Regions from separate parts of the Streptomyces sp. NPDC051136 genome, predicted to be linked through region 1. Evidence: riboswitches for the same ligand, from Rfam matches in the RefSeq annotation. Region 1 holds a riboswitch; the other holds the start of a gene.
The links. A riboswitch is a leader RNA that binds a small molecule or an ion and turns the genes downstream of it on or off. The one in region 1 is predicted to bind S-adenosylmethionine.
Positions count from the first base shown of each region.

Region 2: it holds a riboswitch for S-adenosylmethionine, as region 1 does, so the genes downstream of both, ACIBCJ_RS16150 (aminotransferase class V-fold PLP-dependent enzyme) here and thrC (threonine synthase) in region 1, are expected to answer to the same signal.

Region 1 is NZ_JBITFE010000007.1:151,730-166,821, reverse strand. It holds gene murQ (N-acetylmuramic acid 6-phosphate etherase) at 70-1,005, shown strand; gene ACIBCJ_RS21295 (hypothetical protein) at 1,096-1,665, shown strand; gene ACIBCJ_RS21290 (TetR family transcriptional regulator) at 1,751-2,344, shown strand; gene ACIBCJ_RS21285 (SDR family oxidoreductase) at 2,369-3,118, opposite strand; gene ACIBCJ_RS21280 (TetR/AcrR family transcriptional regulator) at 3,212-3,820, shown strand; gene ACIBCJ_RS21275 (hypothetical protein) at 3,848-4,195, opposite strand; gene ACIBCJ_RS21270 (carboxylesterase family protein) at 4,192-5,733, opposite strand; gene ACIBCJ_RS21265 (NADH:flavin oxidoreductase) at 5,782-6,912, opposite strand; gene groL (chaperonin GroEL) at 7,169-8,794, opposite strand; gene ACIBCJ_RS21255 (cold-shock protein) at 9,120-9,323, opposite strand; gene ACIBCJ_RS21250 (MoaD/ThiS family protein) at 9,741-10,016, opposite strand; gene thrC (threonine synthase) at 10,013-11,332, opposite strand; SAM riboswitch class I at 11,350-11,497, opposite strand; gene ACIBCJ_RS21240 (glucosyl-3-phosphoglycerate synthase) at 11,639-12,583, shown strand; gene ACIBCJ_RS21235 (hypothetical protein) at 12,596-13,324, opposite strand; gene ACIBCJ_RS21230 (trehalose-6-phosphate synthase) at 13,471-14,874, shown strand; gene ACIBCJ_RS21225 (hypothetical protein) at 14,889-15,092, opposite strand, start outside.
Region 2 is NZ_JBITFE010000005.1:190,790-205,881, reverse strand. It holds gene ACIBCJ_RS16195 (glycosyltransferase family 4 protein) at 1-989, opposite strand, end outside; gene ACIBCJ_RS16190 (glycosyltransferase family 87 protein) at 1,122-2,387, shown strand; gene ACIBCJ_RS16185 (hypothetical protein) at 2,344-3,537, opposite strand; gene ACIBCJ_RS16180 (C40 family peptidase) at 4,012-5,028, opposite strand; gene ACIBCJ_RS16175 (C40 family peptidase) at 5,311-6,354, opposite strand; gene ACIBCJ_RS16170 (NYN domain-containing protein) at 6,586-7,929, opposite strand; gene ACIBCJ_RS16165 (hypothetical protein) at 7,992-8,231, opposite strand; gene ACIBCJ_RS16160 (rhomboid family intramembrane serine protease) at 8,388-9,158, shown strand; gene ACIBCJ_RS16155 (Lrp/AsnC family transcriptional regulator) at 9,155-9,436, shown strand; gene ACIBCJ_RS16150 (aminotransferase class V-fold PLP-dependent enzyme) at 9,528-10,904, opposite strand; SAM riboswitch class IV at 11,050-11,166, opposite strand; gene trpD (anthranilate phosphoribosyltransferase) at 11,240-12,304, opposite strand; gene ACIBCJ_RS16140 (cytochrome bc complex cytochrome b subunit) at 12,445-14,082, opposite strand; gene ACIBCJ_RS16135 (Rieske 2Fe-2S domain-containing protein) at 14,079-15,092, opposite strand, start outside.

The DNA.
Region 1 (15,092 bases):
ACAGCCCCGGGCCCCTCGGACCCTCGCACCGCCCGGCATCCACACGTCACTGGAAAGAGCCAAACTTTCATGACCTCCACCCCCCACCACCCCGACCTCCGTTCCCAGTTGGAGACGCTGACCACCGAGGCGTTCCGGCCGGAGCTGGCCGAGATCGACCAGCTGCCCACCCTCGACATCGCGCGGCTGATGAACGGCGAGGACGCCACCGTGCCCGCCGCCGTCACCGAGCGGCTGCCCGAGATCGCCGCCGCCATCGACGCGATCGCCGCCCGCATGGCGCGCGGCGGGCGGCTGGTCTACGCGGGCGCCGGGACGGCCGGCCGGCTCGGCGTGCTGGACGCCTCGGAGTGCCCGCCCACCTTCAACACCGCACCCGGGCAGGTCGTCGGCCTGATCGCGGGCGGCCCGGGCGCCATGGTCACCTCCGTCGAGGGCGCCGAGGACTCCCCGGAGATGGCCCGCGCCGACCTGGACGCCCTCGCGCTGACCGCCGACGACACGGTGGTCGGCGTCTCCGCCTCCGGCCGCACCCCGTACGCCGTCGGCGCCGTCGAGCACGCCCGCTCGCTGGGCGCCCTGACCGTCGGCCTCGCCTGCAACGGGGACAGCGCCCTGGCCGCCGCCGCCGAGCACGGCATCGAGGTGGTCACCGGACCCGAGCTGCTCACCGGCTCGACGCGGCTGAAGGCCGGCACGGCGCAGAAGCTGGTCCTGAACATGCTGTCGACGATCACGATGATCCGGCTCGGCAAGACGTACGGGAACCTGATGGTGGACGTCCGTGCCTCCAACGAGAAGCTGCGGGCCCGCTCGCGCCGCATCGTCGCGCTCGCCACCGGCGCCGGCGACGACGACGTCGAGAGGGCCCTGACGGCGACCGACGGCGAGGTCAAGCACGCGATCCTGGTCCTGCTGGCCGACGTGGACGGCCCGACGGCCGCCCGCCTCCTGGAGGAGTCCGCCGGTCACCTGCGGGCGGCCCTGAGGGCGGCGCTCGGCTGACCGCGCGGACGGGCCCGTCCGGCGGTCCGCCCGGCGGTCCGTCCGGCGGTCCGCCCGGACCGGTCGGCGTCGTGTGCGATTCTGAGGAGCATGAACCACGCCCAGCTGACCGCCCTGGGCCGCGCCCTGCGCCTGATCGGTGAGCACGGCGAGGCCCTGACCGCCGACACTCCGGAGGCCAAGCTCCACGAGGTCCGCGCGGACCTGAAGCGCGCGCTGGACCAGCTGGAGGAGAGCGTCACGACGGCGGCCCCCAGCACCCGCTGCCCCGAGCACCCGAACGGTCCGGTGGACGCCGCCGCCCCCGACCTGTGCCTGCTGTGCGAGACCCGCCGCCGCACGGCCCGCCGCGCCGAGTACAACGGCGGACCGCTGCCCGCCCGGCCCGCCGAGCCGGTCCCCTCCCGCTACGGCGTGCGGGGCGACCGGCCGCAGCCCCAGCAGCGGTGGCTGCCCGAGCTGTGGACCGGCCAGACGTGGCAGCTGTGCGGCACCCCGCGCCGCGACCGCCGCGAGGCCGAGCTGTACATCGCGGCCCAACTGCGCGGTCCGCGCGCGGCGATGGCGTACCGGCTGGTCCACGAGTTCACCGACTACGAGGTGCTGCGGGTGTGGGGCACACCGGTGCGGGTGGACATCGAACCGATGGGCGGCCTCTGACCCGGCCCCCTTCCAGTACTCCAGCCGTAGTACTCTGCCTGGAGTACTGTGAAGGCGCGTACGCGCCCGGAGCCGGGAGCCGGACATGGTGAGACGCAACGACCAGCGCCGCGCCGCCCTCGTCGACGCCGCGATCGAGGTGCTGGCCGCGCAGGGCGCCCGGGGCCTGACCTTCCGGGCGGTGGACACCGAGGCCGCCGTCCCGGCCGGCACCGCGTCCAACTACTTCGCGAACCGTGACGACCTGCTCACCCAGGCGGGCGCCCGCGTCTACGAGCGGCTGCACCCCGACGAGGCCACCATCGCCCGCCAGCGCGCGGCCGGCCGCGACCGGGACACCTACGTGCAGCTGATGCGTGAACTGGTCGACCGCGTCGCCTCGTTCCGCACCGGTTACCTCGCCCTGCTGGAGCTGCGCCTGGAGGCCACCCGGCGCCCCGGGCTGCGCGCGGTGCTGACGGAGCGCGTCCGCGAGGACGTGGCCGCCAACGTGGCCTACCACGAGGCGTCCGGCCTTCCCGGCGACGCCATGGCCGTCAAGCTGCTCATGCTCGCCCTGAACTGGCTGATCGTCGAACGGCTCACGCTGCCGGACGTGTTCACCGAGGAGGAGCGGGACCGGCTGGTGACGGCGGCGGTGGAGCGCGTCGTGGCGCCGGACGGAGCGGACCGGGGCTGAGCCCTCGCTCTTTCCCCGGCGGGGTCAGATCTGGTTCTCGCCGCCGTCGACGTACCAGTTGGCGCCGAGGACGAAGCTGCTCTGGTCCGAGGCGAGGAAGGCCACCACGGCGGCGACCTCCTCGGGACGCCCCATGCAGCCGATCGCCGTGTCCCCGGCGAGCTTGGCCTGGACGGCGGTGGCGTCCGGCCCGCCGAAGAGGTTGGTGATCCCGGGGGTGTCCACCGGCCCCGGGGAGATCGCGTTGACCCGGACGCCACGGCCCTTGAGTTCGTTGGCCCAGCCCCGCGCGAAGGTCCGGACGGCGGCCTTGGAGGCGGCGTAGAGACTGAACGCCTCCGCTCCGTTGTCGGCGGCGGTGGAGGCGTTGAGGATCACCGAGGCACCGTCGTTGAGCAGCGGCAGCGCCTTCTGCACGGTGAAGAGCGTGCCCCGCACGTTGACGCCGAAGATCTCCTCGTACCGCTCCTCGGTGATCTCCTCCAGCGGCACGAGCGAGGCGGTCGCCGCGTTCGCGAAGACCACGTCGAGCCCCCGGCCGCGGGCACGGACCGCGTCGTAGAGCCGGTCCAGGTCGGCCGGGTCCGAGACGTCACCGGCCACCGCCGTGACCCGCTCGGCGCCGATGACCTCCACGGCCGCGTCCAGCACGTCCTTGCGCCGCCCGGCGATGAACACGTGCGCGCCCTCGTCCGCCAGCCGCACCGCACTGGCCAGGCCGATCCCCGTGCCGCCACCGGTGACGACGGCGGTCCTGCCTTCGAGCTGTCCCATGGTGAATGACCTCCATAGCTTCAGTACCGATCGGTACTGAAAGCGACCGTAGCACATCTGTACCGACCGATACGGAAGACGTAGACTGGCGGCATGGAGACGCGACGGAAGGGGCCGGCCGGCAGGCCGAGGGGCTTCGACGCCGACGAGGCCCTGGAAAAGGCCATGCGGGTCTTCTGGGAGCAGGGCTACGAGGGCGCCAGTCTCACCGACCTGACCGGCGCCATGGGCATCACCCGCACCAGCATGTACGCGGCCTTCGGCAACAAGGAGGACCTGTTCCGCAAGGCGCTCGAACGCTACGAGGAGGGCCCCGCCTCCTACGTCGCCCGCGCCCTGCGCGAACCGACCGCCCGCGAGGTGGCGACCGCCTTCCTGCGGGGTGCCGTCCAGGTCAGCACCCGCCCCGACTGCCCGGCCGGCTGCCTGGGCGTCCAGGCCTCGCTGGCCGCGGGCGAGACCGGACGCTCCGCGCGCGACCTGCTCGCCGACTGGCGCGAAGGGGGCGTCGCCCGACTGCGCGACCGGTTCCGGCGGGCCGTCGACGACGGGGACCTGCCGCCGGACACCGACCCGCTGCACGTCGCCCGCTACCTCATGACGTTCGCCAACGGCATCGCCGTGCAGGCCACCGGGGGCGCGGGCCGGGAAGAACTCCAGCGGGTGGCCGACACGGCCCTGCGCGACTGGCCTCCCGCCTGACGGCACGCCGGGCGCCACGTTGCACAGTCAGGAACGGCGGCGTGCCGGGAAGTGGTGGGCGGTGACCACGGTCGGCCCGGCCACGCCGTAGGCCAGCCGCCGGCCCCCGGTCCGGTGGTCGTCCGCCGCCCCGTCCTCCTGGGCCTTCTTCTGCTGCTCGTACGTCCGCGTGCCCGCCGAGCGGCCGTCGGTGAAGTTGTACAGGTCGCACGTCTCCCCCGGCTTCACGGGTCCCGAGCGCTCCGCGTCCCCGTACTCCTGGATGATGCCCGCGCACCGCGGGGTGTCGCCTGCGGTCGCCGCCTCGGTGAGGAAGTACCCGCCGGCGACGACCGGTAGGACGAACAGGCCGAGCAGGAGGCCCCGGAAGCTCACGCCTCCGGGTCCACCAGCGGCAACGGCGTGAACGCGTGGCCCTCCCACAGGCGCCGGGAGGTCTCCTCCGGGTACGGCGCGACGGCCGGCTCGGCGTCGAACACGCGCACGAGGCGCTGTCGCGTGTCGTACGCGGGCCAGCCCGGGTCGCCGGTGCGGGCGAACGCCGTCCAGTCGGCCCGGAAGCGGGAGGACAGGGCCAGCGCCTCCTCGGACGGCTCCGCGCCGCCGAACTGGAGCAGCGCGAGACTCTCCTGGAAGGTGCCGAAGAGGAGCGGGATGTCCAGGGCGTGACAGGCGCCCAGGGCGCCGTCGAAGGCGGGTGCGGGCCAGGTGAGTTCGTAGACGTGGGCCCGGCCGCCGCCCGCGAGGTGGGCCTCGGCCAGGTGCAGCGACGGCATCGCGAACAGCCAGTCGGTCTGGACGCGTTCGTAGAGTTCGTCGGCCGACGCCTCCGGGAACGCGGCGCGGTAGGCGGCCTCGCCGCCCGGGGCGTACAGCCGTAGGGCGGCGCTCGCGCGGTCCTCGCCGACCGCGCCGAGCTTGCCCGCCATCGCGGTGAAGAGGCGGTTCTCGTCGCGGTTGTGACCGACCATCAGGTCGACGTCACGGGCCGCCCCGGACGCGAGCGCCTGCCACGGCGCGACCGGCAGGAACTCGCCGTCCACGACGGGCGCGTACGGGGTGACCGTCGGCGCGGCCTGGCCCCAGCGCGGCACGTTGCCCGGCATCTTCGGGGCGAGGGCCTGGCCGGCTTCGACGAGCCGGTCCGGTGCGATCCCCGCGAGGTCCTCGACGGTCGGGCGCAGGCCCAGCTCGCCGGCGAGGGCGCTACCGATGTCGGCGGCGAGTCCGGTGGAGAAGAACGTGCCCGGCACGCTCTGGGCGACGGCCCGCCGGAAGAGCCCGGCCGCGCGGGGCATGGCCAGCAGGGACGCCACGGATCCGGCGCCCGCCGACTCGCCGAAGATCGTGACCTGGCCGGGGTCGCCGCCGAACGCGGTGATGTTCTCCTGCACCCAGACCAGCGCCGCGACCTGGTCAAGCAGGCCCCGGTTGGCCGGGGCGCCCTCGATGTGGGCGAAACCCTCCATGCCGAGGCGGTAGTTGAGGGTGACGACGACGAGGTCGCCGTCGGCGGCGATGCGGCGGGCGTCGTAGGCGGGGCTGCCGGAGTGGCCCATCTTGTAGGCGCCGCCGTGGATCCAGACCATGACCGGGCGGCGGGCGGCCGGGTCGGGCGCAGGGGTCCACACGTTGACCGTCAGCCAGTCGTCGCCCGCGGGGGCGTCCGGCGGGGCGGCGGCCCCCACGGCCCCGAGGTCCTGCGGGGGCGGCGGGCCGAAGGCGTACGCGTCGCGTATGCCGTCCCAGGGGCGGGGGCGGCGCGGGGCGGCGAACCGGGCGTCCCCCACCGGTGCCTGGGCGAACGGTATGCCGCGGAAGACGGCCAGACCGTCCTCGTCGCGGCCGCGCACCGCGCCGCAGCCGGTGCGCACCACGGGTTCTGCCGACTCCACGGGTCCAGTGATCGTCATCCCACGGACCCTACGCCGCGGTGCGCACCGCGCTCGGCCGAGGGTCCGTCAGCTCAGCGTCCTGATCGCCGCCGCGTCGTACGGGGCGAGCGCCTCGAAGCGGCCGGCGAGGACCTTCTCGGCCCACTGCGGGTCCTGGAGCAGGGCGCGGCCGACGGCGACGAGGTCGAACTCGTCGCGCTCCATGCGGTCGAGGAGGTTGTCGAGGCTGCCGACCGGGGCGCCCTGGCCCTGGAAGGCCTTGGTGAAGTCGCCGTCCAGGCCGACCGAGCCGACGGTGATGGCGGTCTTGCCGGTGAGCTTCTTGGTCCAGCCCGCGAGGTTGAGGTCCGAGTCCTCGAACTCGGGGACCCAGTAGCGGCGGGTGGAGGCGTGGAAGGCGTCCACCCCGGCCGCGGCCAGCGGGGAGAGGATCGCCTCCAGCTCCTCGGGGGTCTCGGCGAGGCGGGCGTCGTAGGCCTCCTGCTTCCACTGGGAGTAGCGGAAGATCACGGGGAAGTCGGCGGAGACCCTCTCCCGTACGGCGGCCACGATCTCGGCGGCGAACTTCGTCCGGGCCACCGGGTCGCCGCCGTAGGCGTCGGTGCGGCGGTTGGTGCCGGACCACAGGAACTGGTCGACGAGGTAGCCGTGGGCGCCGTGGATCTCCACGCCGTCGAAGCCGAGGCGCTCGGCGGCCGCGGCGGACTCGGCGAAGGCACCGACGACGTCGTCCAGGTCGCGCCGGGTCATCGCGGTGCCGGTGGGCTCGTCCTCGCCGATGCGCAGGCCGGAGGGGCCCACGGCGGGGGCGTCGGCGAAGGGCGGCTCCCCAGCCTTGCGGACCATGCCGATGTGCCACAGCTGCGGGACGATCGTGCCGCCCGCCGCGTGCACCGCCTCGGCGACCTTCGCCCACCCGGCGAGCTGCTCGTCGCCGTGGAAGCGCGGGACGCGGTCGCTCTGCCCGGCGGAGTCGTGACCGACGTAGGTGCCCTCGGTCACGATCAGCCCGACACCGGCGGCGGCGCGGCGCGCGTAGTACGACACCACGTCCTCGCCGGGGACGCCGCCCGGGGAGAACATGCGGGTCATCGGCGCCATCGCGATGCGGTTGGGCACGGTGAGGCCGTTGATCGTGGCCGGGCGGGCGAGAAGCCGGGCGGCGCGCGAGGCGGCCTCGGCGGGGGTGACGGTCACGTGGGGGCTCCTGAAGTCGATACCGGACGGTATGTGCGCGCGCATTCATCGCACTCCTCGGTGAACCCTCCCGCCCGGCCGCGGCATTCCGTCCGCAGCCGCCCACCCGCCGTGACCCGGGCCACATCCGGATGACCGGCCGGGCCGGGCGGACCGGTCGGTGCCGGGCCACGGAAACGCCCGAGGGCGGCACCCCCCTCGCGGGGAGTGCCGCCCTCGGTCCGTGCGGAACGGCCGATCAACCGGAAGCGGTCGATCAGAAGTCCATGTCACCGCCCGGCATGCCGCCCGGGGCGCCCGCCGCGGCGGCCTTCTCCGGCTTGTCGGCGATGACGGCCTCGGTGGTGAGGAACAGCGCGGCGATGGAGGCGGCGTTCTGCAGCGCGGAACGGGTCACCTTCGCCGGGTCGATGATGCCCTCGGCGATCATGTCGACGTACTCGCCGGAAGCGGCGTTCAGGCCGTGACCGACGGTCAGGTTGCGGACCTTCTCCACGACGACGCCGCCCTCGAGACCACCGTTGACGGCGATCTGCTTCAGCGGGGCCTCCAGGGCGAGCTTCACGGCGTTGGCGCCGGTCGCCTCGTCACCCGACAGCTCCAGCTTCTCGAAGACCTGGGAGGCCTGGAGCAGGGCCACGCCACCACCGGCGACGATGCCCTCCTCGACGGCCGCCTTCGCGTTGCGAACGGCGTCCTCGATGCGGTGCTTGCGCTCCTTGAGCTCGACCTCGGTGGCGGCACCGGCCTTGATGACGGCCACGCCGCCGGCCAGCTTCGCCAGACGCTCCTGGAGCTTCTCGCGGTCGTAGTCCGAGTCGCTGTTCTCGATCTCGGCGCGGATCTGGTTGACGCGGCCCTGGACCTGGTCGGCCGAGCCGGCGCCGTCCACGATCGTGGTCTCGTCCTTGGTGATGACGACCTTGCGCGCGCTGCCCAGCAGGTCCAGCGTGGCGTTCTCGAGCTTGAGGCCGACCTCCTCGGAGATGACCTCGCCGCCCGTGAGGATGGCGATGTCGCCGAGCATGGCCTTGCGGCGGTCGCCGAAGCCCGGGGCCTTGACGGCGACGGACTTGAAGGTGCCGCGGATCTTGTTGACGACCAGGGTCGACAGGGCCTCGCCCTCGACGTCCTCGGCGATGATCAGCAGCGGCTTGCCCGACTGCATGACCTTCTCCAGGAGCGGCAGCAGGTCCTTGACGTTGCCGATCTTGGAGTTGGCGATCAGGATGTACGGGTCGTCGAGCGACGCCTCCATACGCTCCATGTCGGTGGCGAAGTACGCCGAGATGTAGCCCTTGTCGAAGCGCATACCCTCGGTGAGCTCCAGCTCCAGACCGAAGGTCTGGGACTCCTCGACGGTGATGACGCCTTCCTTGCCGACCTTGTCCATGGCCTCGGCGATGAGCTCGCCGATCTGGGTGTCGGCGGCGGAGATGGAGGCCGTGGAGGCGATCTGCTCCTTGGTCTCGACGTCCTTGGCCTGCTCCAGCAGGGCGGCGGAGACGGCCTCGACGGCCTTCTCGATACCGCGCTTCAGGGCCATCGGGTTGGCGCCGGCCGCGACGTTGCGCAGGCCTTCCTTGACCAGGGCCTGGGCGAGAACGGTCGCGGTGGTCGTACCGTCACCGGCGACGTCGTCCGTCTTCTTGGCGACTTCCTTGACCAGCTCGGCGCCGATCTTCTCGTACGGGTCCTCGAGCTCGATCTCCTTGGCGATGGAGACACCATCGTTGGTGATCGTGGGGGCGCCCCACTTCTTCTCGAGGACGACGTTGCGGCCCTTGGGGCCGAGCGTCACCTTGACGGCGTCCGCGAGCTGGTTCATGCCGCGCTCGAGGCCGCGCCGTGCCTCCTCGTCGAACGCGATGATCTTGGCCATGTGAAGTGGTCCCTCCAGGACTGGGGGTGATTCCTTCGGACCGCGCCCGCGCCCGCGACGGACGGCTCGCCGGCCTTGTGGTTCCTTCCCCACCCGGCCTGCGGGCCTCACCGACCCGGTCCTTCGTTGTCACTCTCACCTTCAGAGTGCTAACGCAATGATTAGCACTCGCCCCCATCGAGTGCAAGCGCCTCTCGGGGATCGAGCCCCGCGCTCAGCCACCCGCGAACACGGGGACGGGGCACCTGCGGGCAGGCCGAAGGGCCCGTACCCAGCGGGTACGGGCCCTTCGGATGAAGACCGGGTGCTGTGGTGGCCGAGCGTCTCAGGCGCTGAGGCGAACCATGTCGGCCTGCGGGCCCTTCTGACCCTGCGAGATCTCGAACTCGACCCGCTGGCCTTCTTCGAGGGTGCGGTAGCCGTCCATCTGAATCGCGCTGTAGTGGACGAAAACATCCGCACCACCGTCGACCGCGATGAAGCCGTACCCCTTCTCCGCGTTGAACCACTTGACGGTGCCCTGAGCCATGCCTAACTCCCCTATTACTGGCCCTTGCACAGATCCGCACTTCGCGGACCCGGGTCAGACCTCGCCCCCCACGACTGGGGGCGTGCGCCGGAACGCGTCGACCGCGGCTGAATGTATCTGTCCAACTGCCGTCTGCAACAGGTCAATCGGACGAGAAATCTGGACGCACCCGGTCCGGAATGTGGCGAGAATTCGCCTGAATTCGGGTCAAGTCGGGGCACACAAAGGGCACAAAAGCCGCACAATACGCCCGCACTTTGGCTGCTTCTTGTCGGACGAGCGGCAGGAATTAACGGTTCCCGTTGTTTCGATCGGGAGCGCGTTCCCCAACTCTACCGCGCTCAATCACATGGAATTGCCCCCTCCGCTTCTCTCACGGAGAGGGCAATACGCACTACAAGGTGTATCTGCGGAGGATCAGCCGCCGGCGACCGCCGGGATGATCGAGACGCCCGCGCCGTCCGGCGTCGCCGTCTCCAGGCCCTGCTCGAAGCGCACGTCGTCGTCGTTGACGTAGACGTTGACGAAACGGCGCAGCTTGCCCTGGTCGTCCAGGACGCGGGCGGCGATGCCCGTGTGGTTCTTCTCCAGGTCGGAGATGACCTCGCCGAGGTTGGCCCCCTCGGCACTGACCTCGGCGCTGCCGCCGGTGTAGGTGCGCAGGATGGTCGGGATACGAACGGTCACGCTCATGCGAGGCCAGCCTCTCGGAAGGAGTCCAGGTTGGGGCGGATCGTGGCGGTGAGGCCGGTGCCGGCCACCGCGTCGAGGGTCTTGAGGCCGTCGCCGGTGTTGAGGACGACCGTGGTGAGCGACGGGTCCAGGACGCCGTCCTCGATCAGCTTCTTCGTGACGCCGACCGTCACGCCGCCCGCCGTCTCCGCGAAGATGCCCTCGGTACGGGCGAGCAGCTTGATCGCGTCCACGATCTGCTCGTCGGTCACGTCCTCCACGGCACCGCCGGTGCGGCGGGCGATGTCGAGGACGTAGGGGCCGTCGGCCGGGTTGCCGATGGCCAGCGACTTGGCGATGGTGTCCGGCTTCTGCGGCCGGACCACGTCGTGACCGCCCTTGTACGCCGTGGAGACCGGCGAGCAGCCCTCGGCCTGCGCGCCGAAGATCTTGTACGGCTTGTCCTCGACCAGGCCGAGCTTGATCAGCTCCTGAAGCCCCTTGTCGATCTTCGTGAGCTGGGAGCCGGAGGCGATCGGGACGACGAGCTGGTCGGGCAGCTGCCAGCCGAGCTGCTCGCAGATCTCGTACGCGAGGGTCTTGGAACCCTCGGCGTAGTAGGGGCGCAGGTTGACGTTGACGAAGCCCCAGCCCTCGCCGGCCGGGTCGCCGATCAGCTCGGAGCAGAAGCGGTTCACGTCGTCGTAGTTGCCCTCGATGCCCACCAGCTCGCCGCCGTAGACGGCGGCCATGACGACCTTGCCCTGCTCCAGGTCGTGCGGGATGAACACGCAGGAGCGGAAGCCGGCCCGGGCGGCGGCGGCGCCGACCGCGCCGGCCAGGTTGCCGGTGGAGGAGCAGGACAGGGTGGTGAAGCCGAAGGCGCGGGCGGCCTCGATGGCCTGGGCGACGACGCGGTCCTTGAAGGAGTGCGTGGGGTTGCCGGAGTCGTCCTTGACGTAGAGCCCGCCGGTGACGCCCAGCTCGCGGGCGAGGTTGTCGGCCTTGACGAGCTTGGTCCAGCCGGGGTTGATGTTCGGCTTGGTCGCCACGTCGGCCGGGACGGGCAGCAGGGGGGCGTAGCGCCAGATGTTCGCGGGGCCCGCTTCGATCCGCTTGCGCAGCTCTTCGGTGTCGTGGCCGGAGAAGTCGTAGGCGATCTCCAGCGGGCCGAAACACTCCTCGCAGGCGAAGACCGGTCCGAGCGGTACCCGGTGGCCGCACTCCCGGCAGCTCAGGGCGGTGGCGGGGCCGAGGTCGACGGGGGAACCCGAGGCGTTCGCGGAGGACGCGGTGTTCGTGGGGTTCGTGGTGCTTTCGGCAGTCTGCACAGCCATGGAGGCGAGGCCCTTTCTCCTCATCTTCCTCACGACGCATCTCGCCGTGAGACGGATTTGGCACCTTCCCTAGCCGGGAGCCTCGCCACGTCTGTGTGACAAGAGCCGGCTGGAGGGTTGCCGGGGCTTCATCGGGCCGTATCCCTCTGCCCCTCTGGATGAGCGGTATGTGGTTGTTTTTCCGTTGTGCACGCGGCGACCCCGGCATGCGGTGGTCCCTCGCGTTGTTCAAGACTGTAACCGAAGGCCAGGACGGTTGAGATAGTCGTCCGTACCGCGAGATGGATCACAGAGGAGCCACCGGACGTGCTGGAAGAAGTCGAGCGCTGGCTGGCCGCACGCTCCTGGCGCGCCGCGGACCGGCCGGTCCAGCAGCTCCTGTCCGCCAAGCGTGCCACCGGGCAGTCGGTCAGCGTGGTGCTTCCCGCGCTGGACGAGGAGGCCACGGTCGGCGACATCGTCACGGTGATCCGGCGGGAGTTGATGGGCCGGGTTCCGCTCGTCGACGAGGTCGTGGTCGTGGACTCCGGGTCGAGCGACCGCACCTCGGAGGTGGCCGCGGCGGCCGGTGCGCGCGTCGTGCACCGCGACGCGATCCTGCCCCGCATCCCCGCCGTGCCGGGCAAGGGCGAGGTGCTGTGGCGCTCGCTGCTGGTCACCGGCGGGGACATCGTCTGCTTCGTCGACGCCGACCTGCGCGAGTTCTCCGCCGACTTCGTCTCCGGGATCGTGGGCCCGCTGCTGACCGACCCCGACGTGCACCTCGTCAAGGCCATGTACGACCGTCCGCTCGGCGCCGCCCCCGGGCAGGGGGGCCGGGTCACGGAGCTGATGGCCCGCCCGCTGCTCAACATGCACTGGCCGCAGCTGGCCGGCTTCGTCCAGCCGCTGGGCGGCGAGTACGCGGCCCGCCGCTCGCTGCTGGAACGGCTCCCCTTCCCGGTCGGCTACGGCGTCGAACTGGGCATGCTGGTCGACGCGTTGCACCTGGTGGGCCTGGACGCGCTCGCGCAGGTCGACGTCGGGGTGCGCGTCCACCGCCACCAGGACGGCCGGGCGCTGGGCCGGATGGCCGCCGCGATCTACCGCACCGCCCAGCTCCGGCTGGCCCGCGGCCACCTGCTCCGCCCGGCCCTCACCCAGTTCGAGCGGGGCGCCGACGGCTTCGAGCCGCGCACCCACGCCGTGGACACCGAGGAACGGCCCCCGATGACGGACATCGCGGAGTACGCGGCCCGGAGGGTGGCGTAGGCCTCAGGGGGCTCAGCCCGGGACGCCGTCCGACCAGCGCCAGCGGCCCGCCGCGTCCTGCTCGCAGGTCAGGTACTCGCCGCCCCGGCCGTGGGTGCTCAGGCCGTGGTGCTTGTTCGCGCAGAACTGGCCGTCGGCGTAGCAGTTGCCCGCGGGGCTCTTCAGCTCGCAGGCGCCGGAGCCGCCGCCGGTACCGCCGCCCCCGGTGCCGCCCGTGCCGCCGCCGGTTCCGCCCGTGCCGGCGTCCCGTGTCTTCGACGGCTTCGGGGTCGGCTTCGGCGTGTGCAGCGGGCGCCCGGCGCAGTCGCGGCCGTCGCGGGGGACGGTGAAGGTCACGGCGCCGGATCCGCCGCTCTGCTCGCAGACCTTCTCGCCGCTGCCCCAGGAGGAGGCCCGCTGCCCGGTGCCCTGGAGGAGCACGGTGTAGCCGACGTCCGCCTGCTCGGCGGCGCGGACGGCCGCCGCGATGCTGCCGCCGGTGAGGTCCGGCAGCGTGACGGGGGTGGGCGTGGGGGTGGGCGTCGGCGTCGGGGTCCCGGTGGCGGGGGACGCCTCGGGGGTGGGGCTGTCGCCCGGCGCCGCCGTGCCGGTCGCGGTCTGCGTGGCCGCCGCGGCCGCCTCGTCCGCCCTCGTGCCCGTGTCCCCGTCGCCGCAGCCCGCCAGGGCCAGGGCGCCGGCCGCGATCAGCGCGGCCGTGCCGGCGAGTCTGCCGGTGCGCGGGTGCCGCGTACGTATGGGCATGCTTCGCCCACCCCCCAGATAGTTGAAATGTGCACCGCATATCCTCGGCCCGTTCACACTTCCTGCACAAGCCGTGTGACCGAATCGCAGCCGAGGGGACGCCTGCGCACGTTTGAGGTCTGAGGGGCCGGGCTAGGTTGAGACGTATGGCTTCAAGCTTCGGTGCTGCTCAGGTGCTGGTCGCGTCCAATCGGGGACCGGTTTCGTACGAGGTGCGGGAGGACGGGTCGCTGCACGCCAAACGGGGCGGTGGCGGTCTGGTCTCGGGGCTCTCGGCCATCGGGCCGGACGCCGGCGCGCTGTGGGTGTGCTCGGCGCTCGGCGACGGCGACCGCGAGGCGGTGCGGCGCGGGGTCGGCGAGGACGGCGTACGGATGCTGGACGTGCCGGCCGACGTGCACGCGGACGCGTACAACGGGATCGCCAACTCGGTGCTGTGGTTCGTGCACCACATGCTCTACCAGACGCCCCTGGAGCCGGTCTTCGACGCAGAGTTCCGGCGGCAGTGGGCCTCTTACGAGGCGTACAACCGGGCCTTCGCCGAGGCGCTGGCCGAGGAGGCGGCCGAGGGCGCGGTCGCGATCGTGCAGGACTACCACCTGACGCTGGTGCCGGGAATGCTGCGCGAGCTGCGCCCCGACCTCAGGATCGGCCACTTCTCGCACACGCCGTGGGCGCCGGTCGACTACTTCCGGCTGCTGCCGGACGACATCGCCGAGCAGGTGCTGCGCGGGATGCTGGGCGCCGACCGGCTCGGGTTCCTCACCCGGCGCTGGGCCGACGCGTTCACCGCCTGCTGCGACGCCGTGGTGGGCGGGCTCGGCGGTACGGAGATCGGCGTGCACGGGCTCGGCGCCGACGGGGACTTCCTGCGGGGGCGCTCGCACGAGGCCGACGTCGAGGAGCGGATGGCGGCGCTGCGGGAGGAGATCGGCACGGCGCCGGACGGGAGCCCGCGCCGCACCGTCGTGCGGGTGGACCGGACCGAGCTGTCCAAGAACATCGTGCGGGGACTGCTGGCGTACCGGGAGCTGCTGGCGGGCCGGCCCGAGTGGCGCGAGCGGGTCGTGCACGTCGCCTTCGCCTACCCCTCGCGGCAGGATCTCGCCGTGTACCGGGACTACACGGCCGAGGTGCGGCGGGTCGCGGAGGCGATCAACGAGGAGTTCGGCACGCCGGGGTGGTCGCCGGTGGTGCTGAACCTGAAGGACGACTTCGCGCGGTCGCTGGCCGCCTACCGGCTGGCGGACGTGGCGCTCGTCAACCCCGTGCGGGACGGGATGAACCTGGTCGCGAAGGAGGTGCCGGTGGTCTCCGACATGGGGTGTGCGCTGGTGCTGTCGCGGGAGGCGGGGGCGTACGAGGAGCTGGGCGAGGACGCGGTGGTGGTGAACCCGTACGACGTGGTGGGAACCGCCGACGCGCTGCACCGGGCGCTCGGCCTGCCGGCCGGGGAGCGGGCCGAGCGGTCGAAGCGGCTGGCGGCCGCCGGCACCGCGCTGCCCCCGGCGCGGTGGTTCCTGGAGCAGCTGGACGCGTTGCGGGGCTGACGGGCGGGCGCGGACTACCCGGCCCGGACCGGCGGGCAGGTGCCGGTGTCCGCGCCGATCGAGTTGATCTCCGCGTTGGAACGCGGGTCGCCCGCGTAGTTCCGCCGGTCCGTGCACTTCGCGCCGTCACCCTTAGGAGCGTCGGACGGCGTGCCGCCGGTGGCGGTGCCCTTGTCGGCCTGGGGGGTCGCGGTGGCGGTGGGTGAGCCGGAGGCCAG
Region 2 (15,092 bases), on a different contig from region 1:
ACCACCCAGCCCGTCTCGCCGTCGAGCACCGCGTCGGGGGCGCCGCCCGAGTCGCCGGCGACGACGGGCAGACCGGTCGCGGACGCCTCCAGGTAGACGATGCCGAGGCCCTCCACGTCGAGGCCGCCCCGGCGGGTGCGGCAGGGCATCGCGAAGACGTCCCCGGCGCCGTAGTGGGCGGGCAGCTCGGACCAGGGCACGGGGCCGGTGAAGTGGACGGAGCCGGCCACGCCCGTCTCGGCGGCGAGGCGGCGCAGGTCCTTCTCGTAGGGGCCGCCGCCGACGATCAGCAGGACGGCGTCCGGCTCGGCGGCGAGGACGCGGGGCATCGCGCGGATCAGGGTGTCCTGGCCCTTGCGCGGGACCAGGCGGGAGACGCAGACGACGACGGGCCGGTCGGTGAGGCCCAGGCGGGCGCGCACCTCGTCGCCGCCGCTGCCCGGGTGGAAGGTCTTCTCGTCGACACCGGGCGGCAGTTGCACCATCCGGGCGGCGGCCTCCGGCGTGAGCGCGCCCGCGATGCGGGAGCGGGTGTACTCGCCGAGGTAGGTGATCGTGTCGGTCGACTCGCCGATCCGGCGCAGCAGTTGGCGGGCCGCGGGCAGCTGGGCCCAGCCCGCCTCGTGGCCGTGGGTGGTGGCGACGAGGCGCTCGGCGCCCGCCTTCCGCAGGGCCGGGGCCATCAGGCCGAGGGGCGCGGCGGCCCCGAACCACACCGAGGTGCAGCCGTGCTCCCGCAGCAGGCCCACCGCACGCCGGGTGGCGCCGGGCGTCGGCAGCAGCATCGTCGTACGGTCCCGTACGACGGTGAAGGGCTGCTCGGCGTCGAAGGCGGCGGTGGCCTCGATGCCCTCGCGGCTCCGCTTCCAGGTGGAGGCGTAGACGACCAGCCGCTCGGGGTCCAGGCGCAGCGCCATGTTGTGCAGGAAGGCCTGGATGCCACCCGGACGGGGCGGGAAGTCGTTCGTCACGATCAAGGTCTTGCGCACGTCGCCGACCCTACCGAACCGGCCGCCGGGTGCGGACCGGGCCGCCTCCTGTGGCACACGTACAGGTGTCCGGGTCATCATGTCCGCACCGGAAGGCAGCAGCGGCCGGCAGGACGGACGGGCAGGGAGCACGTGGAGACGAAGGACGCGAGGCGGTCACCGGTGTGGCTGCTGTCGACCTGGGGCGCCTCGCGGCTGGTGCTGCTGCTGTTCGTGCTGAAGGTGCTGGTCTTCCCCGGCCCGGACGTCACGAGCGACGTGTCCGTGATCTACCGGGGCTGGTCCGACGTCCTGCGCACCGGAACGTTTCCGCTGGCGGACGTCACCTGGCAGTACCCGCCGGCCGCGGCCCTCCCGATCGTCTCCCCCGGCCTGCTGCCCTTCCTGGAGTACGCGACGGCGTTCTTCGTCCTCGTCTGCGTCACGGACGCCGCCGTCCTGGCGCTGCTGTGGCACGCGGGCCGGGGGCCGGGCCGCTCGCCGCGCGGTGCGTGGGTGTGGGTGGTGGGCGTGCCGCTGCTCGGCCCGACGGTGTACGCCCGCTACGACGTGATGGTCACCGCCGTCGCGGTGGCCGCGCTGCTCGCCGCGGGCCGGCATCCCCGCGTGGCCGGCGGCCTGGCGGCGCTCGGGGCGCTGCTGAAGGTGTGGCCCGCGATGGTGCTCCTCGGGATGCGGGGACGGGCGCCGTGGCTCGCCGCCGTGCTGAGCGGCGCGGGGCTCACCGCGTTGTTCGCCGTGTCGATGCCGGGGGCGTTCGCGTTCCTGACGTTCCAGCGTGAGCGGGGCGTCGAGGTGGAGTCGCTGGGCTCGCTGGTCTTCCACGTCGCGCGGCACTTCGGCTGGGAGGGCGGGGTGCTGCTGAACTACGGCTCCATGGAGTTCCTGGGCCCGCACGTCGGCACGGTGGGCACGGTCTCGATGGCGCTCAGCGGGGTGGCGTTCGGCTGGCTGGTGCTGTGGCGGCTGCTGGCCGCGCGGTCGGGGGGCCCGGGGTTCGCGGCGCACACGGCGGCGGACGCGGCCTTCGTGGCGGTGCTGATGTTCACGGTGACGAGCCGGGTGATCAGTCCGCAGTACCTGGTGTGGCTGATCGGCGTCGGTGCCGTCTGCCGGTGCTTCCGGGAGAGCCGGATGCGGGTGCCGGTCACCCTGGTGCTGGTGGCGAGCCTGGTGACGCTGCTGGAGTTCCCGCTCCTGTTCGGCGACGTCGTCACGAGCACCCCGCTCGGCATCACGCTCCTGGCCGTCCGCAACGTCCTGCTGGTGGCCGCCACGCTCGTCGGCGCCCGCGCCCTGTGGCGGGACACGGTGCCGCCCGGGCGCCCGGGCGGCGCCGGAGAGCCCGGCGGGCTCAGCCGAGCCGCGTCCGCAGATACTCCCGCCAGCGCGCCGTGAAGTCCTCCTGGGTCGTCCCGAGCACCTTCCTCGTCGCGTCCTCGACGGCGCCCGCGCGCTCGCCGTGCGCGCCCACGGCGCGGTAGAAGGCGTCCAGCCGGTCCTCGTCCCACTGCTCGGCGATCATCCGGCAGGCCAGCCAGCCGCCCTCGTAGGCCCGGGCCAGTTCCTGCGCGTCGGCGGTGAAGCCGAAGTCCTCGTCCGTCGGCAGCCGCGCCGGCACCTCGCCCTGGGCGACCGCCTCGGCCAGCTCGGGGGCGGCCTCGGCGGCGGCGCGCGCGCTGTCGCGGTAGCCGACCCAGTCGGCGTAGCCCTCGGAGAGCCACAGCGGCGTGGCGGAGGTGGTGTCGGCGCGGGTGGCGACGTGGGTCGTCTCGTGGGTGAGGACGACCTGCCGGCCGAGGTCGCCGAGGAGTCCGTACGCGTCGGGGTTGACGATGATCCGGTCCGCCGGGGCGTGCTCCCGGCCGCCCGTCTCCCCGGTGGTGACCGCGGCGATGCCCCGGTAGGAGGAGGCCGGCGAGCCGAGCAGGCCCGCCATGCCCTCCAGCGACCGGGGGACGACCACGACCACCCGGCGGGCCCAGTCGCCGTCCCAGGCGTCGGCGACGGCGGGCACCGCCCGGTCGGCAAGGCCGGCGAAGCGGCGCAGGGTTCCGGTGGGCTGCCCGACGCCGAGGACCAGGCTGTGCGTCCCGCGGACGACCTCGACCTCGCCCTGGTCCCAGGGCTGCTGGCCGGACTTCTTCGCGGGCCGGTCGGAGTCGACGGACCACCGTCCGCCGGCGCCCTCCCGGCTCAGCCGCAGCGTGCGGCCGGTGGCCACGGCACCCCGGTCGTAGCCCTCGACGCGATAGCGCAGCTCGACGTCGGCGGTGGCGGTGTCGCCGCTGCGGTCCAGGTCCCGCACCCGGTACGACCAGGCGGCCAGCGGGATCGCGCTCAGGTCGCCGAAGCGGGCACCGGCGCCGGTGCGCGCGTAGGCGGCCGCGTCGTGGGCGAGGACGGCCGCGGCCCGCCGGTCGAGGACCCCCTGGACCTCGGCCCGGGCGGGATCGGCCACGCTCCCGCCACCGCAGCCCACGAGCCCGACGAGCAGCAGGCACAGCACCCCCGCCGACCACCCCGGCACCCGCGTTCGACCAGCCACGTTCCCGATCGTACGGGCGCGGGACCGGGGACGGCACCGGACCGGGGCCCCCGGGAGCCGTGACCCGGCAGCCCGCGAGCACCGGCACGTCAGGCCCGTGGGGCCGGCACGGGTGCCACCCCCGTGTGACGCACGGGCACCCGGGACCCGGCAGGCCACGGACACCGGCTCCGTCGGACCCGTGAACCCCGCACCGGCATCGCATCCAAGTCGAGCGCCCGACGCCGGGAACCAGCAGGCCCCAGGCCCCTGGCCCCAGGCACCGGCCGCGTCCAGCTCGTGAGCCCGCACCGGCATCGCACACCCCGGCGACGGCGCCGCGGGCGCCGAGGGCCCCGACCCGGCAGGCCCCAGGCACCAGCTCCCCTCAAGCCCGCAAGCCCCGCACCGGCATCACACCCCCGCGAGGAGCGGGAGCCGGGCCGCGGCAGGCACGAGCACCGGCCGGGCCGGGCCCGGGGACCCTCGCCGGTGTCACACCCGCGTGATGGACGAGATCGGCATCATGCCGACCGGGTCGTAGCGCACCGGCGCTCCGGGGTAGGGGGCGTGGATCACCTGGCCGTTGCCGGCGTACATGCCGATGTGGCTGGCGTCGCTGCGGTAGGCGACCAGGTCGCCGGGGCGTGCCTCGGACAGGGAGACCCGGCGCCCGGTGCCGGACTGCGCCTGGGAGGTGCGCGGGATGCCGACGCCGGCCTGCGCGTAGGCCCACTGGGTCAGGCCCGAACAGTCGAAGCCGGAGGGGCCGTTGGCACCCCAGACGTAGGGCTTGCCGAGGGCGGAGCGGGCGGCGGCGAAGGCGGCGGAGGCGCGGCCGGAGGCGGGAGCGGCGGCGCCGGCCAGGGCGGTCAGGTCCTCGCGGCCGGAGCGGGAGCCGCGCCCGTAGGCGGCGCGTTCGTCGTCCGGCAGGGCGGCGAGCAGCGCACGGGCCTTGGCGAGCTTGCGCTCCACGGTCTTCTTGTGGGCGGCGACGGCCTTGCGGCCCCGTTCCAGCTCGGCGAGCTTGGCGGCCGCCTCGGCGCGGTCCTGCGCGAGGTCGCGCATCGCCTGCTGGAGCTCTCTCAGCTCGCCCGCCTGACGGGTGGTGATCCGGTCGAGCACGGAGGCCCGGTCGAGGTAGTCGTCCGGTTCGGCGGACAGCAGCAGCGCCAGCGACGGGTCGATGCCGCCGGAGCGGTACTGGGCCCCGGCCAGCGAACCGAGCGCGTCGCGCAGTGTGTTGACGTGCTGCTGCCGGCGGGCGATGAGGTCCTGCGCGGTGGAGACCTCCTCGCGCAGCCGGTCGGTGCGCGCGTCGGCCTTGTTGTACGCCTCGGTCGCCTGCTCCGCCTCGGTGTGCAGGCGGTCCACCTCCGCCCGCCGGTCGTCGTGCGGCGCGGCCGTGGCCGGTACGGCGCCCAGGAGCGCGGCGGCGACGGAGAGCAGGCCCACGGCGGCGGTGGAGCCGCGGTCGAACCCGGATGGTGCAAGGCGGCGATGGGACCCCACGGGAAGCCGCACTCCTTCCGCTGGCGGACGGGGAAACGCGGCAGACAGTAACCCCGCGGCGGGGCACCGGCCAACGACCTCCGGGGCCGCGCAACACGACGCCCCGCCGCTGACGCAGGTCACCGGCGGGGCGGGGGGTCACACGACCCGGACGTGATTCGCCCGAACGGGCGGTACGGCGGGACTGGTTCCGGGTGGCGCGGCGGCACCTGGCCGGGCCTCCGCACCGGGCACGGTCAGAGGCACACGCCGGGCACCTTCAGAGGCACACGCCGACCGCGGTCAGACGCGCACGCCGAACATGAACGGGCCGCCGATCGTGCTCATCGACTCGTAGCGGACGTTGGTGCCGGTGCGCGGCGCGTGCAGGACCTGGCCGTTGCCGGCGTAGAGGCCGACGTGGTGCAGGTCGCTGAAGAAGAAGACCAGGTCGCCCACCTGCAGCTGGCTCATCGAGGAGATGCGGGTGCCGTAGTTGGCCTGTGCCTGGGAGGTGCGCGGGATGCCGACGCCGGCCTGCGCGTACGCCCAGGAGGTCAGGCCCGAGCAGTCGAAGGAGGACGGACCGGTGGCGCCGTAGACGTACGGCGTGCCTATCTTGCCCTGGGCCGCGGCGAAGGCGGCGCCCGCGCGGCCGGAGGCCGGGGTGGACTTGCCGCCGGTGAGCACCTGGCGCTCGCTGGCGCGGTTGGAGCGCTGCTCCTCCTCCTGGAGGGCCGACCGCTCCTGCGCGGTGAGCGTGTTGAGCAGCTTCTGCGCGGACGAGAGCTTGCCCTGGACCTGCTTCTTCTTCTTGCCCAGCTCGGTGCGGGTTGCGGAGAGGTCCTTGAGCTTCTCGGAGGCCTCGGACCGCTGCTGGGCGAGGTCGCGCTGCTTGACCTGGATCTTCTTCAGCGCCTCGACCTGCTGGCCGCTGAGCTGGTCGAGGGTGGAGGCCTTGTCCAGGTAGTTGTCCGGGTCGGCGGACAGGAAGAGCTGGAGGGAGGGGTCGATGCCCCCGGAGCGGTACTGGGCGCTGGCCATCGAACCGAGGCCGTCGCGCAGCTCGTTGAGCTCCTCCTGGCCGCGGGCGACGTTGTCCTGGATGGTGGAGATCTCCTTCTGGAGCTTCTCCTGCTTCTCCTTGGCGCCGTTGTACTTCTCGGTGGCCTGCTCGGCCTCCTCGTAGAGCTTGTCGACCTTGGCCTTGACCTCGTCCTTGCTCGGCTTCTCGCTCGGGGCGGCGTTGGCGGCCTGGGAGCTGAGAGCGACAGCGGCGGCGGCAGCGGTGGTGAGCACGGTCACGCGCGTGCGGCTCGGCTGCTTGGGACGACGGTGGGACGCCACGGAGACGAGCTCCTTCTTGAGAGGGATCACCCGTTCGAGGGTTCGAAGGGTGACCCTAGTGACCCACTCGTGATCAGTTCAAATCCTCCGCCGAAAAATCACGGTTACGCACCGCGTTTTTCGCCACAACTCACCTGCAGTGACGTCGACCTGACACTACGTTGCGTCACGGTTCCGTCAATTCGGGCATAGGGCGCCTACGTTGCGGTTGGTACGGAAGTGAATCAGGGGCTAGGAAAGCCGCTTGAGGAGCACCACGGACGCCACCGGGCGTGCGCCGGCGCGCGCCACACCGTCGGCCACCTCGCGGTCGGTGGAGACGACGATGACCGGCCGGCCCGGCGGCTCGGACCGCACCAGCTGCCGGATCAGCTCGTCGGCGGTGACGCCGGGCTTGGAGAAGAGCACCCGCACCCCGCGCGGCGGCGCGAGCAGCACGGGCGCCGCCAGTTCGGCCCCGTCGAAGACGCAGGTCATCTCGGCGCCGGTCTGCGCGGCGAGCTGCGAGAGCTGGCCGAGCAGCCGCAGGCGCTGCTTCTCCAGCGGCATCTGGGGATAGCCGGTCTTGGTGACGTTGTAGCCGTCGACGACCAGGTGCGCCTGGGGCAGCGCCAGCAACTGGTCGAGGACGGCCGGGTCGTTCTCGGACAGGGCCCGGTTGGCGATGTCCTTCGGCGTCATCCGGCCCGGCTCGACCGCGTCCACGGTCTCGGCGGGCCGCACGGACACCGGGGGCAGCGCCAGCTCGCGGCGCAGCCCCTGGGTGGCGTCGAGAAGGGTGTCGAGCAGCAGCCGCACGCGCATGTCCTCGACGCTGCGGCCCTCGCGGGCGGCCTTGCGGCTGGCCTCCAGGGCGGCCTCCGCCTCCCCGAGGCGGGCCTTGAGCCGCCGGGCCTCGCTCTCGGCGGCGGACACCTGGGTGTGCGCCTCGGCGCGGGCCGCGTCCGTCTCGGCCCGGAGCTTGCGCAGCGCGGCCTCGCCGCGTTTGACGTCGCTGAGGGCGGAGCGCAGCTTGCGGTGCAGCGACTCGCTCTCCCGCTTCGCCGTGTCCAGCTCGGCGCGCAGCCGCTCGGTCTCGGCCTTGGTGTGCTCCCGGGCCCGGGCCAGCTCCTCGTGCAGCCGCTCCAGCTCGGCGCGGCTCTCCTCGTCGGCGCGCTCGGCGTCCGCGCGCTGCGCCTCCTCGCCGGCGGCGGTCACCAGCTTCACCCAGCCGTGCGGGCGCAGGACGTAGGCGGCGGCGGCCACGTCCAGCGGGTCGGCGGCCGGGAGGGCGGACCCGGCGTCGAGGGCACCGGCCAGTTCCGGCTGGGCGTCGCGGAACTTCTCGCCGACGCGCTGGCGGAAGAGCGGGTCCGTCTCCACGGCGGCGGCCATGGCGTTGCCGGCGAACTTGGCCCTGCGGTTGGGGGCGAACCTGGCGTACTGCCTCAGCTGGGCGGGCAGCTCACCGAGGGTGAGCGAGCCGAAGCCGTCGGACACGATCTGCACGACCCGGCGGCGCACGCCGTCGGGCAGCGGGCGGTCGAGCACCTCAGCGGCGCCGTCGCCCGGCCCCCCGCCGTGTGTCTCCACCATCCGTCACCCCAATGTCTCAGGGCGATCCCGCGCCGGAATCGCCTGGTGCGGGGCCGCTCCACTCAGGAGGCGGCATCCGGCCTGTCGACGAGTTCCACCTGGTCCACGGCGTTGCACCAGCGGCACCGCACCGACTCGATGGTCTCACTGAGCACCTCGCGCTCCTCCACCGTCGGCTCACCGGCCAGGTCGAGGTGCACGTACTCGACGACCTTCGAGGCCCGGGTCACGTCGAAGCGGGTGAGGTTGCCGCAGAGGGTGCAGCGCCACCGCGTCGTGTCGGTCGGCAGGGGAACCGTCATCGTGGCTGTTCGCTCTCTTCCAGTGTCGGTGACGCGCCGGGCCTCCCCGGTGCGTGTGGCTCGTAACCCTACGGCCTGGCGGGTACCCGACGCCCGCGTGTCCACGGCGGCGAGGCGCTATGGACCCTCGCGTCCGTTACGTCATGCTCTGTATCCATGATCCGCAACTGGAGCAGGACGGCCCGCAGGACGGTCGGGGCGGCCAGGAAGCTCGTCCCGGCCCGCCCGCCCGGGGGCCGGGCGGCGCCGGTGACCTACACGCTGATCACGCTGTGCTGCCTGCTGTTCCTGGTCAGCCCGGCGGCGGGGCTGAACCCGCTGTACGGCACCGGGGAGGAGCAGCTGGCGGCGCAGCGCGCCCACTTCCGGCGCTGGGGCGTGATCCCCGCAGAACTGTTCGAGGACTCCCCCGGCTCGGCGCTCACCCCGGCCACCGCGCTGTTCGTCCACGGCAGCTGGGTGCACCTGCTGGGCAACATGCTCTTCCTCTACGTCTTCGGCGCGATGACCGAACAACGGATGGGTAGGCTCCAGTTCACCCTGTTCTACCTCGGCTGCGGCTACCTGGCCCTGCTCGGCTACGCGGGCGCCAACGCCCACTCCCAGGAGTCCCTGGTCGGCGCCTCGGGGGCGATCTCCGCGATCCTGGGCGCGTTCCTGTTCCTCTTCCCCCGGGCCCGCGTGACCAGCCTTCTGCCCTTCCTCTTCTTCCTGCCGCTGCGCTTCCCGGCCTGGCTCGTGCTGCCGTTCTGGGCGGCCCTGCAGTGGATGGCGGCGGGCCGGGCCGGTGACGGGCCGGGGGTGGCGTACCTCGCGCACCTGGTGGGCTTCGGTCTCGGCTTCCTCTTCGCCTGGGCCCGGTTCGGGCGTACGACTAGAGTTGGGGGCGTTCCAGTGACGGCGCCCGAGGGAGAGAACCAGCCGTGATCAGCGCGATCGTCCTCATCAAGACCAGCGTGGACCGGATTCCCGAGATCGCGGAGCAGATCGCCGCGCTGGAGAACGTCAGCGAGGTCTTCTCCGTCACCGGCACCTACGACCTGATCGCCATGGTGCGGGTGAACGAGCACGAGGACCTGGCCGAGGTCATCCCCGGCCGGATCAGCAAGATCCCCGGCGTGGAGGGCACGGACACGCACGTCGCGTTCCGGACGTACTCGCAGCACGACCTGGAGGCGGCGTTCGCCATCGGGCTGGACAACTGATCGACCCGGGCCGGGCGCGCCCCGAAGGGGCGCGTGACCGTACCGCCGCGCCGCTCCCCCGACCCGGGGCCGGCCTCCTCCCCCGGGCCGCTCAGGCGTCGGCGGCCGAGGTGGTGTCGGGCACGCAACGGCCGTCCTCGGTGCGGTACTTCCACCGGGCGCCGTCGCTCACCAGCTCCTTGACGGCCTTCACGAACCGCTCGACGTGCTCGTCCGGGGTGCCCGCGCCGAAGCTCACCCGGACGGCGTTGAGGGACTTCTCGCCGGGCACCGCCTCGGGTGCGCCGCACTCGCCCTGCGCCTGCGGGTCGCTGCCGAGCAGGGTGCGCAGCAGCGGGTGGGCGCAGAAGAGGCCGTCGCGCACCCCGATGCCGTACTCGGCGGAGAGGGCCGCGGCGAAGTGGGAGCTGTTCCAGCCCTCGACGACGAAGGAGAGCACCCCGACGCGCGGCGCGTCGTCGCCGAAGAGGGAGAGGATCCGCACTTCGGGAACCCCGGCGAGGCCCTCCCGCACCCTGCGGATCAGCTCTTCCTCGCGGGCGACCAGCGTGTCGAACCCGGCCTCGGTGAGCGCCTTGCAGGCGGACGCGATGGCGTAGGCGCCGATGACGTTGGGCGACCCGGCCTCGTGCCGGGCGGCGCTGTCGTGCCACTGGACGTCCACGCCGCCGTCGGCGCGCCGGCTGACCCGGCGGCTGGCGCCGCCACCGGCGAGGTACGGCTCTGCCTCGCGCAGCCAGTCGGCCCGTCCGGCCAGCACGCCCGAGCCGAAGGGGGCGTACAGCTTGTGCCCGGAGAAGGCGACCCAGTCGACGTCCAGGTCGGTCACGGAGACGGGGTGGTGCGGGGCGAGCTGGGCGGCGTCCAGCACGATGCGGGCACCGTGCGCGTGTGCGGCGGCGGCCAGTTCACGTACCGGCCACAGCTCGCCGGTGACGTTGGAGGCGCCGGTCACGCAGACCAGGGCGGGCCCGTACGGCTCGCGGGCGGCGAGGGCGCGCTCCAGGGTCTGAACGGCCTGCGCGGGGGTGCGCGGGGCGTCGAGGTAGGTCACGTCGGCGTCCCGCCAGGGCAGCAGCGAGGCGTGGTGCTCCGTCTCGAAGACGAAGACCCTGCTCCCGGCGGGCAGCGCGGCGGCGAGCAGGTTCAGGGAGTCGGTGGTGGAGCGGGTGAAGACCACCTGGTCGTCGTCCCGGCAGCCGAGGAAGGCGGCGACCGTGGCGCGGGCGTTCTCGAACAGGTCGGTCGACAGCTGCGACAGGTAGCCGGCGCCGCGGTGCACGCTGCCGTAGTACGGCGCGTAGGCGGCCACGTCGTCCCAGACCCGCTGGAGCGCGGGCGCGCTGGCGGCGTAGTCGAGCGCGGCGTAGGTGACTTCACCGCCGGTGACGAGCGGCACGGTGACGTCCCGGCCGAGGACGGGCAGCGGGGCGGCGACGGCGGTGGCGGCAGGGGTGGGTACGGACATGGCGGACTCCCGTGAGGAACCAGCGCGAGAAGCGCGCTGCGAAAGGTGAAGGAAGAGGTGCGGAGGCGGGGCTCTGCGGCCCTATCGCATTCGCTGGTTCACGGGAGACTCCCTCGGACGACCCAGGACCCCTGGTTCCGCGAGGGGTCCGCGCTTGCCGTGGACCTTGCTGTCCACGGCCTGGTCTTCACCCGGGGCACCCCGCCACGGACGGAGGGTTGCCGGACAGTCGGCCGGGGCCTCATGACTGTCACTCATGACCTGTCGAAAAACTTATGGGAAGTGATCGGCGTCCCGCAACCCGGGTCCGGATCGCGGGACGCACGTCACATGCGTCAGGCGTGGCTGGCCGCCACCCAGCGGTCGAGGACGCGCTTGGCGGCGCCCGAGTCGATCGCCTCGGCCGCCCGGTCCATCCCGGCCCGCAGCTGCTCCGCCAGCGGCGCCCCGCCCGGCTCCAGGGCCACCAGGGCCGCCGCCGAGTTCAGCAGCACCGCGTCCCGTACGGGTCCCGGCTCGCCGGCCAGCAGGCGGCGGGCGACGTCGGCGTTGTAGGAGGCGTCGGCGCCGCGCAGCGCCTCGACCGGCACCAGGTCGAGCCCGACGTCCCGGGGGTCGAAGGCCTCCTCGGTCACCCGGCCGTCCCGCACGACCCAGACCCGGGAGGTGGCGGTCGTGGTCAGCTCGTCCAGACCGTCGTCGCCCCGGAAGACCAGGGAGGAGTGGCCGCGCTCGGCGAAGACACCGGCGATGATCGGTGCCATCCGGGCATGGGCGACCCCGATGGCCTGTGCCTTCACCCGGGCGGGGTTGGTCAGCGGGCCCAGGAAGTTGAACACCGTGCGGATGCCGAGCTGGCCGCGGGCCGCCGCGACGTGGCGCAGGGCCGGGTGGAACTTCACCGCGAAGCAGAACGTGATGCCGGCCTCCTCGGCGACCTCCGCCACCCGCTTCGGCGTCAGCTCCAGGTTGACCCCGAGCTTCTCCAGGACGTCGGAGGCGCCGGACGCCGAGGAGGCGGCCCGGTTGCCGTGCTTGACGACCTTCGCGCCCGTGCCGGCCACCACGATCGCGGACATGGTGGAGATGTTCACCGTCTTGGCGCCGTCACCGCCGGTGCCGACGATGTCGACGGTCCTGCCCGGCACCTCGATCACGTTGGCGTGGTCGTACATGGTGCGGACGAGCCCGGAGATCTCCTCGACCGTCTCCCCCTTGAACCGCAGTCCCACCGCGAAGGCGGCGATCTGCGCGTCGGTCGCCTCGCCGCGCATGATCACGTCCAGCGCCCAGGCGGTCTCGTCCGCGGACAGGTCACGGCCGTCCAGCAGGCCGTTCAGCAGGGCGGGCCAGGAGTGGCCCGCCGCGATGTCGCCTCCAGCGGGGGTCACAGCGCTCATGAGCCGCTCCTGAATCGTGTGTGTGGGGTGTGTCGTGGAAGGGAGGTGCGGTTCCACCCTATCCAGCCCGGACACGGCCGAAGGGCCCCGTCCGCGGAACGGACGGGGCCCTTCGACCGTGGTGTGGCGACGCTGGAGGGTCAGTGGTGGCCGTGGCCGCTCGTGATCTCCTTGTACTCGTCGACGGTCGGCTTCGGAATCTGCGACTCCTCGCCGTAGTAGGCCTCGCTGAGCTTGGCGCGGAGCTTCTCGGAGCCCTTCACCTTGCGCTCGACGCCGTTCTCGTCGACCGTCGGGCCGATCTCGGCCGGCTTGTACTGCTCGTGCGCCGTGAGCGTGTGCAGCTGCTCCTGGCTGAGCGGCTCGTGCACCTCGATGAACTCACCGTGCGGCAGGCGCTTGATGATGCCCGACTCGCGGCCGTGCAGCACCTTGTCCTTGTCCCGGCGCTGGAGACCGAGGCAGATCCGCTTGGTGATGACGAACGCGATGACCGGTCCGACGAAGAACCCGATCCGCACGAACCAGGTGACCGAGTTGATCGACAGGTGGAAGTGGGTCGCGACGATGTCGTTGCCACCACCGATCAGCATGATCATGTACGCGGTGACCCAGGCGACGCCGAAGGCCGTACGGGTCGGGGCGTTGCGCGGCCGGTCCAGGATGTGGTGCTCGCGCTTGTCCCCGGTCACCCACGACTCGATGAACGGGTAGAGGGCGATGACCGCGAGGAAGATACCGAAGATCACCAGCGGGATGAACACACCGAGGACCAGGGTGTGACCCCAGAAGTTGATCTCCCAGCCCGGCATGGCGCGGACCAGACCCTCGGCGAAGCCCATGTACCAGTCCGGCTGGGCGCCCGTGGACACCTGGTCGGGCCGGTAGGGGCCGATGCTCCAGATCGGGTTGACCGAGGCGATGCCGGCGATGACCGCGATGACACCGAAGACCAGGAAGAAGAAGCCTCCGGCCTTCGCCATGTACACCGGCAGCAGCGGCATGCCGACGACGTTCTTGTTGGTCTTGCCGGGACCCGCGAACTGCGTGTGCTTGTGGTAGAAGACCAGGATCAGGTGGCCGACCACGAGCCCGAGCATGATGCCCGGCAGCAGCAGGATGTGGATCGAGTAGAACCGGGCGACGAAGTCGGTCCCGGGGAACTCCCCGCCGAACAGGAACATCGAGATGTACGTGCCGATGATCGGCGTGGACAGGATCGCGCCCTGGGTGAAGCGGACACCGGTGCCGGAGAGCAGGTCGTCCGGGAGCGAGTAGCCGGTGAAACCGGTGAACATGCCGAGGACGAACAGCAGGAAGCCGAACAGCCAGTTGATCTCACGCGGCTTGCGGAACGCGCCGGTGAAGAAGACGCGCATCATGTGCACGAACATGCCGGCGAGGAAGATGATCGCCGCCCAGTGGTGGATCTGCCGGATCAGCAGACCGCCGCGCACGTCGAAGCTGATGTCGAGCGTCGACTTGTACGCCTCGCTCATCAGCTGTCCCTGCATGGGGACGTACGAGCCGTGGTACGTGACCTCGTTCATCGACGGGTGGAAGAACAGCGTCAGGTACACACCCGTGAGGATGATGATGATGAAGCTGTAGAGGCAGACCTCACCCAGCATGAACGACCAGTGGTCGGGGAAGATCTTGCGCATGTTGGCCTTGGCCAGGGAGTAGATCCCGAGCCGGCCGTCGGCCCAGTCGGCGACGCGCTCGCCGGCCGGTGCCTTCCCGCGCGAGCGGGGTGCGTCGTTGGCTGCAGTACTCATCCGCGCTCCCAGAATGCAGGACCGACGGGCTCCTCGAAGTCGCTGAGCGCCTCGAGATAGCCCTCGTCGTTCACACCGATGCGCAGCTGCGGCAGCGGGTGACCGGCGGGACCGAAGATGACCCGGGCGCCGTCGGAAAGGTCGAAGGTGGACTGGTGGCAGGGGCAGAGCGCGTGGTGCGTCTGCTGCTCGTACAGGGAGATCGGGCAACCGACGTGGGTGCAGATCTTCGAGTAGGCCACGATGCCCTCGTGCGACCACTCGAGCTCGCGCTTGTCCTTGATGCTGTCCGGCTCCAGCCGGATGATCATCAGGGCCGCCTTGGCGATCTCGTTCTGGAAGTCGTGGTTGTCCTCCTCCAGGCCCTCGGGCTTGGCGAAGGTGAGGGAACCGACCCCGATGTCGGACGGGCGCATGGGCTCGTTCGTGTTCATGTTGACGAGCAGCTTGCCCTTGGACCACAGCGTGTGGCGGAGCTTCGTCCCGGGCAGCGGGCCGAGGTCGCGCAGCAGGACGACGCCGGAGAGCGGCACCAGCGTGAGCGCGCCCAGCATCGTGTTGCGGATCAGCTTGCGCCGGCCGATCACCGACTCCTTGGCGCCCTGCTTGAAGTCCGCGTGGACCTTCGCGCGGGTCTCGGAGTCGGCCTCGATCGGGTGGCGCTCGTCGGCGACCTCTTCGTCGGACATCAGGGTGCGCGCCCAGTGGACGGCGCCCGCGCCGATGGTGAACAGCGCCACGCCCAGGGTCAGGCCCAGCGCGAAGTTCATCGCGTTGATGTGACCGAGGGGGAAGACGAAGATCGACTTGTCGTGCGGGATCGCGACGAACGAGGCGATGAAGCCGATGGTGGCCAGCATCGACACCGTGAACAGCAGGGCGACCACGCGCTCGGACCGCTTGGCGGCCCGCTCGTCGACGTCCTGGATCCGGTGCTCGTGGGGCGGCAGCCCCGGGTCCGCGAACGGGTTCTTGTCGTCCGCGGGCTTCGGCACGTGCGTGCCGCCCTG